Regions from separate parts of the Vibrio vulnificus NBRC 15645 genome, predicted to be linked through region 1. Evidence: predicted binding sites of a transcription regulator. Region 1 holds the regulator's gene; each other region holds the start of a gene.
The links. The regulator CRP, encoded in region 1, controls carbon source genes, mostly activating them, when cyclic AMP is high. The targets are predictions, from matches to a motif close to TGTGANNNNNNTCACA.
Positions count from the first base shown of each region.

Region 2: AOT11_RS10285 (NupC/NupG family nucleoside CNT transporter) is a predicted target of CRP. The motif match lies at 882-897, and genes of this name have one in related genera.
Region 3: AOT11_RS09600 (CTP synthase) is a predicted target of CRP. The motif match lies at 879-894, and genes of this name have one in related genera.
Region 4: rppH (RNA pyrophosphohydrolase) is a predicted target of CRP. The motif match lies at 1,275-1,290, and genes of this name have one in related genera.

Region 1 is NZ_CP012881.1:1,791,965-1,794,172, forward strand. It holds gene AOT11_RS08345 (DUF1338 domain-containing protein) at 123-914, shown strand; gene crp (cAMP-activated global transcriptional regulator CRP) at 1,039-1,671, opposite strand; gene AOT11_RS08355 (phosphoribulokinase) at 1,914-2,208, opposite strand, start outside.
Region 2 is NZ_CP012881.1:2,202,258-2,204,465, forward strand. It holds gene AOT11_RS23590 (DUF5363 family protein) at 1-53, shown strand, start outside; gene AOT11_RS10280 (TatD family hydrolase) at 40-837, shown strand; gene AOT11_RS10285 (NupC/NupG family nucleoside CNT transporter) at 1,043-2,208, shown strand, end outside.
Region 3 is NZ_CP012881.1:2,042,081-2,044,288, forward strand. It holds gene mazG (nucleoside triphosphate pyrophosphohydrolase) at 1-787, shown strand, start outside; gene AOT11_RS09600 (CTP synthase) at 979-2,208, shown strand, end outside.
Region 4 is NZ_CP012881.1:983,302-985,509, forward strand. It holds gene ptsP (phosphoenolpyruvate--protein phosphotransferase) at 1-601, opposite strand, end outside; gene rppH (RNA pyrophosphohydrolase) at 604-1,122, opposite strand; gene mutH (DNA mismatch repair endonuclease MutH) at 1,741-2,208, shown strand, end outside.

The DNA.
Region 1 (2,208 bases):
CTCGGTCATCGCCGTCACAGGTTGATGGCGATGTCGGTTGTACTCTGGACTGCAACCGCCATCGCCATTTTTCCATTTACGCTATAACTGACAACGTGAATCTACAACAACAAGGAGGCGTTATGACGCCAGCTGTTCTCTTTCAATCGCTATGGAATGACTATATTCAACGTTTGTGTCCTTCCGCTGCAAAAGTTCATCAACTGCTTGAAGAAGACGAGCCATTGATTAACGACCACATCGCTTTGCGCACATTTAATGTTGCTCCGCTGGGTATTGAGACGCTAGCTAAGCCATTTCTAGACCTTGGCTATGTGGCGTGTGGTGATTACCTGTTTAAGAGCAAAAAGTTGATTGCCAAGCACTTTGAGCATCCCGACCCTACCCAACCTAAAGTGTTTATCAGCGCGCTCAAAGTGGATGAATGCTCGGAGGCGTTGCAAGCCATCGTCGAAAAATTGGTGGCGCAAGTCGACGCCTCTCGCCTAGAGGACTGTGCATTTTTACACGGTGGCCGCTTATGGGAGCTGTCGTTTGCTGATTACCAAACCCTAGCACAAGAAAGTGAATACGCGTCTTGGTTGGCGGCTCATGGCTATGGTGCCAATCACTTTACCGTCAGTGTTAATCAGCTCAAGGCGTTGGACTCGGTTAAAGGCGTGAATGATCACTTACGCAACGCAGGTTTTGTCATTAATGAAGTGGGTGGTGAAGTCAAAGGCTCGCCAGAGGTGTTGCTCGAGCAATCCTCGACCATGGCCGACAAAGTGGCGGTGCACTTTAGCGAGGGCAGTGAAATCGTTCCTGGTGGTTTCTACGAGTTCGCCAAGCGTTACCCGATGGACAACGGTGAGCTTTACCCAGGGTTTGTAGAAGCTTCTGCCGATAAGATTTTCGAAAGCACTAATGGTTAATAGGACTGGTTAACAGAAGCGGTTAACAGAGTCGCTCACGGCTCTCAATTGCCGTCTCTGTGACACAAAAAAGCCACTCATGTTGCCATGAGTGGCTTTTGAAACTGTTCATCGCTAATGGAAATTAACGAGTACCGTAAACAACGATAGTCTTGCCGTGTGCAGAAATCAGGTTTTGCTCTTCGAGCATCTTCAAGATACGACCTACTGTCTCACGAGAACAGCCAACGATTTGACCGATTTCTTGACGAGTGATCTTGATCTGCATGCCATCTGGGTGTGTCATCGCATCTGGTTGTTTAGCAAGATTCAATAGCGTCTGAGCGATACGACCAGTTACGTCTAGGAATGCCAAGTCACCCACTTTTTGGCTGGTCACTTGCAGACGGCTTGCCATCTGAGCAGATAGACGCATCAGGATGTCAGGGTTTACCTGAATTAGCTGACGGAATTTCTTGAATGAGATTTCCGCGACTTCACAAGGAGATTTTGCGCGAACCCAAGCGGTACGCTCTTGGCCTTCTTCAAACAGGCCTAGTTCACCAATAAAGTCACCTTGATTTAGGTAAGAAAGGATCATTTCTTTACCTTCTTCATCCTTAATCAGTACCGCAACAGAACCTTTTACGATGTAGTAAAGCGTTTCTGCTTTTTCGCCCGCATGAATTAGCGTGCTTTTTGATGGGTACTTATGAATATGACAGTGTGAAAGAAACCACTCTAGTGTTGGATCGGTTTGAGGTTTACCTAGAACCATAATATCTCACTTCCTCTGCAGGGTACGCTTGCCGCTATCCATATTTTAGCGAAGCCTTAATCTTGGCTTCCTAGAATAAGAGCTGTTAACTAAGGCTGCAAGCTATCTTGTGTTTCGGTTTGAAATAGTATCCTTTTTCGAAAACGATTTCTTGATTTTAATCGTGCCGAGTATCGGATTTTTTAAGCAAAACTGTGCACATGATCACGGTATGAAAAGTAATCGCTCTCTGCGCTGGGTTTTTATCCAATTTTGCCCGTTTCAATCAATTGTTGCAGGATAGGCTGCACAATCAATTCCATAGCAAAACTCATTTTTCCTCCCGGCACCACAAGGGTGTTGTGGCGTGACATGAACGAGCCATCGATCATCGCCAGTAGGTATGGAAAATCAACGTTTTTGATTCCTCTAAGACGAATCACCACAAAGCTTTCATCAAGGCTTGGGATACCTTTGGCGTTGAGCGGATTGGAGGTGTCGACCGTTGGGACTCGCTGAAAGTTGATGTGAGTACGAGAAAATTGCGGTGTGATGTAA
Region 2 (2,208 bases), 410 kb from region 1:
TACCATACAAAAAAGATCCGGCGCGAGAAAAGAAAAGCGATGAAACTGTTTGATACGCATTGCCACCTCGATTTTGACGTTTTTGAACCAGCGCGCTCGCAGCATTTTCAAAGAGGGCTAGAGGCCGGTGTGGAACGTTTGTTACTGCCATCCGTTGGTCCCGATAACTGGCAAAAAGTAAAAACACTGGCGCAATGGTCTGCAATGCTCTCTGAGGAGGCTCAGCCAGAAATCTTTTACGCGTTGGGCTTTCATCCCTATTTTCTGACGTCGGATTATCAGCAAAAACAAAGTGCGCTCGTGGCTTTGTTGGACGAGCGTGACACGCGCTGCGTAGCTATCGGGGAATGCGGTTTGGATGATGGGGTTGAACAAGACGCTGCATTGCAAGAGCAGGCGTTGAACTACCAGCTCGATTTGGCCAAGCAGTATCAACTGCCGGTTATTTTACACAATCGACGATGTCACAATCGACTCATTCAATTAGTCAAAGCGGCTCGGCTGCCAAAAGGCGGCGTTATCCATGCGTTTTCTGGTAGCTATGAACAGGGAATGGAGTGGATACGTTTGGGTTTTTATCTTGGGGTCGGCGGAACCATTACCTACCCCAGAGCGAACAAAACGCGCCAAGCGATCAGTCGACTCCCTTTAGAAAAACTGCTGCTTGAAACCGATGCGCCAGATATGCCGATATTTGGCTTTCAAGGAAAGCTCAATACACCTGCTCAGATTATTCACCCACTAAATGAGTTGAGTTTGTTGCATAATCAAACAAAGCAAACGATTGCCTCTCAAATCTGGAAAAATAGCAATTCTCTGTTCTCTATCTGTGAATGAAATCTAAAAAACTTGTTTAAAGAAAATCTCGTTCGGTATGTTATTGTGAGTTTACTCACAAATGGAGGTGAATTAGCGATGAATCTTATGGGAAAGTGTGAAGGTGGCATTACTTTAATTATTGGGGCATGAGTATAATGGCCCCCGCTTAATAGCTCCATTTTGTAACACGCCAATAAATAACTTAATAAGGAAGTCATAAACTATGAGCCTGTTTATGAGCCTAGTCGGTATGGCAGTATTGCTAGGAATTGCATTCTTACTGTCTGACAACCGCAAAGCTATCAATCTAAGAACTGTGGGTGGCGCTTTTGCTATCCAATTCATCATCGGTGGTTTCGTTCTTTACGTACCATGGGGTCGTGATCTACTAGCGGGTTTCTCTGCTGGTGTTCAAAGCGTTATCGACTTCGGTAAAGACGGTACTGGTTTCTTGTTCGGCAGCCTAGTTAACTTCTCAGTTGACGGTATCGGCTTTATTTTTGCCTTCCAAGTACTACCAACACTGATTTTCTTCTCAGCACTTATCTCTGTACTTTACTACATTGGTGTGATGCAGTGGGTTATCAAGATCCTTGGTGGTGGCCTGCAGAAAGCACTGGGCACGTCTCGCGCCGAGTCAATGTCTGCTGCAGCAAACATCTTCGTAGGTCAAACTGAAGCGCCACTTGTGGTTCGTCCATTTGTTCCTCACATGACGCAATCTGAACTGTTTGCAGTAATGTGTGGTGGTCTTGCTTCTGTTGCTGGTGGTGTGCTGGCTGGTTACGCCTCAATGGGTGTGCCACTAGAATACCTAGTTGCGGCATCATTCATGGCGGCACCGGGTGGTCTACTGTTCGCAAAAATCATCAAACCTGAAGTTGATACGCCAAAAGAAGATCTTGGCGCTGAGATCGACGGCGGTGACGATAAGCCTGCAAACGTAATCGATGCAGCTGCTGGCGGCGCATCAGTTGGTCTACAACTAGCACTTAACGTAGGTGCAATGCTATTGGCATTCATCGGTTTGATCGCTCTGATCAACGGTATCCTTGGTAGTGTTGGTGGTTGGTTCGGCATGGAAAGTCTGACACTGGAGTGGATTCTAGGTAAAGTCTTCTCACCACTTGCATTCCTAATCGGTGTGCCATGGGCAGAAGCTGATGTCGCAGGTTCTTTCATCGGTCAAAAACTGGTGGTAAACGAGTTCGTTGCGTACCTAAACTTTGTTCCTTACGTTGGTGAAAACGCTCAAATCATTCCAGCAACTGGTGCTGTAATGTCTGAGAAAACTCAAGCAATCATCGCTTTCGCACTATGTGGTTTCGCAAACCTTTCTTCTATCGCGATTCTACTAGGTGGTCTAGGTGGTCTAGCGCCAAACCGTCG
Region 3 (2,208 bases), 250 kb from region 1:
AGAGCAAATCATGGCGAAGCTACGCGACCCGAAAAGTGGTTGTCCTTGGGATTTAAAGCAGAGCTTCGACACCATTGTTCCTCACACTATCGAAGAAACGTACGAAGTGGTGGATGCGATTCATAATCGCGATTGGCCTAATTTGCAGGAAGAGTTGGGCGATCTGTTGTTCCAGGTGATTTTCTACAGCCAGTTAGCAAAAGAGCAGGGGTTGTTTGATTTTTCCGCCGTGGTAGAAACCGTGAACGAAAAACTTACCCGCCGTCATCCCCATGTGTTCGGCCAAGTCGAATTTGAGACAGAAGCAGAAATAAATGCCAATTGGGAAGCGGAAAAGGCCAAAGAGAAAGCGCAAATAGGCAAAAATGAGCAAAGTATTCTAGACTCAATACCAAACTCTCTACCTGCATTAATGCGTGCTACAAAGATCCAGAAAAAATGCGCCCATTATGGTTTTGATTGGGATTCACTTGGGCCTGTGGTCGACAAAGTCAAAGAAGAAATTGATGAAGTGGTGGAAGAGGCGCTTCAAGTCGATGTCGATGAGGAAAAAGTGGAGCTTGAGCTGGGGGATCTGCTGTTCGCCACCGTCAACTTAGCGCGCCATTTACAGGTTAATCCAGAAGCCGCATTGAGTAAGGCAAATCTCAAGTTTTCTAATCGATTCAAACAAGTAGAGCAAGGTGTGCACGCTAAGGGTAAGAAGCTTGAAGAGTGTGATTTAGCAGAGTTGGATGCCATTTGGGAGCAAGTGAAACGCGCGGAACGCGGTCAAGCGGCTGAGTAGAAATTTGAGACACATTTGACTCAACTATTTTTTATTCAACTCGATTGGTGTTTATCCACTTTGATTTGAAGCAAAAAATAAAAAATTGGCGTGTGATAGATTTCACGTTGTGGCGGTTAGGGTCTTCTGGTATATTTTCGTCCCGTCCAGAAGAAATCCGTTTCCCTCATTCAACCAATTTCAGGTTAAACATGACGACAAATTACATTTTTGTTACTGGCGGGGTTGTATCCTCTCTAGGTAAAGGTATTGCAGCAGCATCTCTTGCAGCGATTTTAGAAGCTCGTGGTCTTAAAGTGACTATGATGAAGCTTGACCCTTACATCAACGTTGATCCAGGCACAATGAGCCCAACTCAACATGGTGAAGTGTTCGTTACAGAAGATGGCGCCGAAACAGACCTAGACCTTGGTCACTACGAGCGTTTCATCCGCACTAAGATGACTAAGCGCAACAACTTCACTGCAGGTCGTGTTTACTCAGACGTTCTCGCGAAAGAGCGTCGCGGTGACTACCTAGGTGCAACTATCCAAGTTATCCCTCATATCACAAACGATATCAAAGACCGCGTGATCAATGGTTCTCAAGGCCACGACGTTGCGATCGTTGAAGTCGGTGGTACTGTTGGTGATATCGAATCTCTACCATTTATGGAAGCGATTCGTCAGCTAGCCGTTGAAATCGGCCGTGAACGCGCTATGTTCATGCACCTAACACTCGTTCCTTACCTTGCAGCTGCAGGCGAAGTGAAAACAAAACCGACTCAGCACTCTGTTAAAGAGCTGCTATCAATCGGTATCCAACCAGATATCCTAGTTTGCCGCTCAGATCGCATGATCCCAGCGAACGAGCGTAAGAAGATTGCGCTGTTCTGTAACGTTCCTGAGAAAGCGGTAATCTCAATGAAGGACGTAGACTCTATCTACAAGATCCCTCAACTGATCAAATCTCAAGGTCTTGATGATCTCGTTTGTGCGCGTTTCGGCATTTCTGCTCCTGAAGCGGACCTGTCTGAATGGGAACAGGTGATTTACGAAGAAGCGAACCCAACTGGTGAAGTTACTATCGGTATGGTGGGTAAATACATCGAACTACCAGATGCGTATAAATCGGTAAACGAAGCGCTTAAACATGCAGGTTTGAAAAATCGCTTGAGCGTTAACATTAAATATGTAGACTCTCAGGACGTAGAAACCAAAGGCGTTGAAGTTCTTCAAGGGCTTGACGCAATCCTTGTACCTGGTGGCTTTGGCGACCGTGGTATCGAAGGCAAGATTCTTGCGGCGAAATACGCTCGTGAGAACAAAGTTCCTTACCTAGGTATTTGCTTAGGTATGCAAGTGGCACTGATTGAATACGCGCGCAACGTTGCGGGTATGGAAGGTGCACATTCAACAGAATTTAACAAAGACACCAAGTAC
Region 4 (2,208 bases), 810 kb from region 1:
AGGCAGGGCACACCTCCGACAATATCGGTTGTGAATTGTCATACCAAAACTCACCAATTGCGACCCCACTTGAAGCGGCAATACCCTGCACTGCAGCAGGTTTAGATGCCAATGACCAATGGCCAAGACTTTGTGCATGCGCAATGATGACGGCTAACTGAGCGGATAAAGTGACTAGGAAGGATTCTTCCATCTCGCTGAAAAGTCGTGGTGTTTTCTGCTGGATAACCAGTACGCCCAATACTTTTTTACGATGGATGATCGGCGCGCCTAAAAACGAGTGATACGTTTCTTCGCCTAACTGAGGAAAATATTTGAATGCGGGATGCTTCGAGGCTTCGGCTAAGTTAAGAGGCTCGGCGCTGCGTTTCACTAAGCCAACCAAGCCCTCTTCAAACTGGATGTGAATACTGTCGCCATGAAAAGTCAGGCCTTGCGTTGCCATTAACTCTAGCCGTTGCCTTTCTTCATTCGCCAGATAAATCGTGCAACACTCTGTGCTCAATGCTGTACAAGTTTCTCGTACCAATGTATTCAATGCTTGGTGAACATCCTCGACACGAGAAACTTTTTCAACTATCTCCCTGAGTTGACTCAGCATGGTTACCCTCTTCGTTTAACTTTTTTACCTTTCAATTTACGTTCGCGAAAAGGCATGGCTAACGATGCAAATTCCTTCATCGCTCGGCGATAAACGTCTCGCTTAAATGAAACCACCTGACGTACAGGATACCAATAGCTAACCCAACGCCAACCATCAAATTCAGGAGAGCTACCTTTTTGCATATTGATCTTGGATTCATCGCACTCAAGACGCAAAAGGAACCATTTCTGCTTTTGGCCGATACAAACAGGCTTAGAGTCCCAACGAACCAGTCTTTTTGGTAGTTTATATCTTAACCAATGACGACTGCTCGCAATGATCTTAACGTCTTTGTGCGTTAGACCGACTTCTTCATACAACTCTCGAAACATTGCTTGTTCCGGAGTCTCACCATCATCAATCCCCCCTTGAGGAAATTGCCAAGAGTGTTGCCCGTATCGCTTAGCCCAGAAGACCTGACCATGGTTATTACAAATCACTATACCAACATTTAGCCGGTAACCATCGCCATCTATCACTGGCTAACCTCTAAGATAAGTTTTTTATTACAGTGATTTTTCCACATATCCCCAACAGTAGCAAACTTACTGATGTGATATAGCTAAGATTTATCGTGTTTCAGACCCAATTGAATAACTTTTCAGCACAAAAACAGTTATCAACACAAGTTTGAGACACAGCCCACATTTATTCACCTTTTCTGTGAATAACTTTGTGAAGAATAACTTATTTTCGTCAATGACAGATTCATCATCAATCCATGACAAACACGTCCCCTTTCCAAAAATAAAAAATAGCTTTTAATATTCAATAAATTAAAAACACAAATCAGTTCCACCAGCAAATTAAACCTTGATGATCTTTTGACCACAAACAGATCGGTCAAAGATCATACAATGCTTATTTTATCCACACACAAAGTTTTTAAATTGACTAACATCACCAAAAATCAAGCAAAATATCACTTACCACATACTGTTTATTGATCCATGATTTTACTTTTTACCTTAGAGAGCGCTCTATTCTGTGGATAACTTATTAATAGATCAAAACACCAGCAATGATGATCCTTGATCGTATCGCTTCGATCCGATTCTTTGTTACCATATCGCTTTCCCATTATTACGGCCTTGGTTATGAAACCCATTCCACAAACAGAAGCAGAACTGCTCCAACGAGCGAATCAAATTGCAGGTTGTAGCTTCGCCGAATTGGCAGAAGAGGCAAATATGGACGTTCCTCTGGATCTCAAACGCGACAAAGGTTGGGTGGGGCAACTGCTTGAGTGGCACTTAGGTGCGCCTGCTGGCAGTAAACCACAGCAGGATTTTTCCGATCTTGGTATTGAGTTAAAAAGTATTCCCGTCAGTTATAGCGGCAAACCGCTTGAAACGACGTTTGTCTGCGTAGCACCACTGACGGGTGTGCATGGATTAACGTGGGAAACCAGTCATGTGCGCAACAAACTCTCTCGTGTGTTATGGATTCCGGTTGAAGGGGAGCGAGAAATCCCACTGGCAGAGCGTCATGTCGGTACACCACTGCTTTGGTCTCCCAATGACGATGAAGAAATACTACTCAAAAATGACTGGGAAGAATTGATG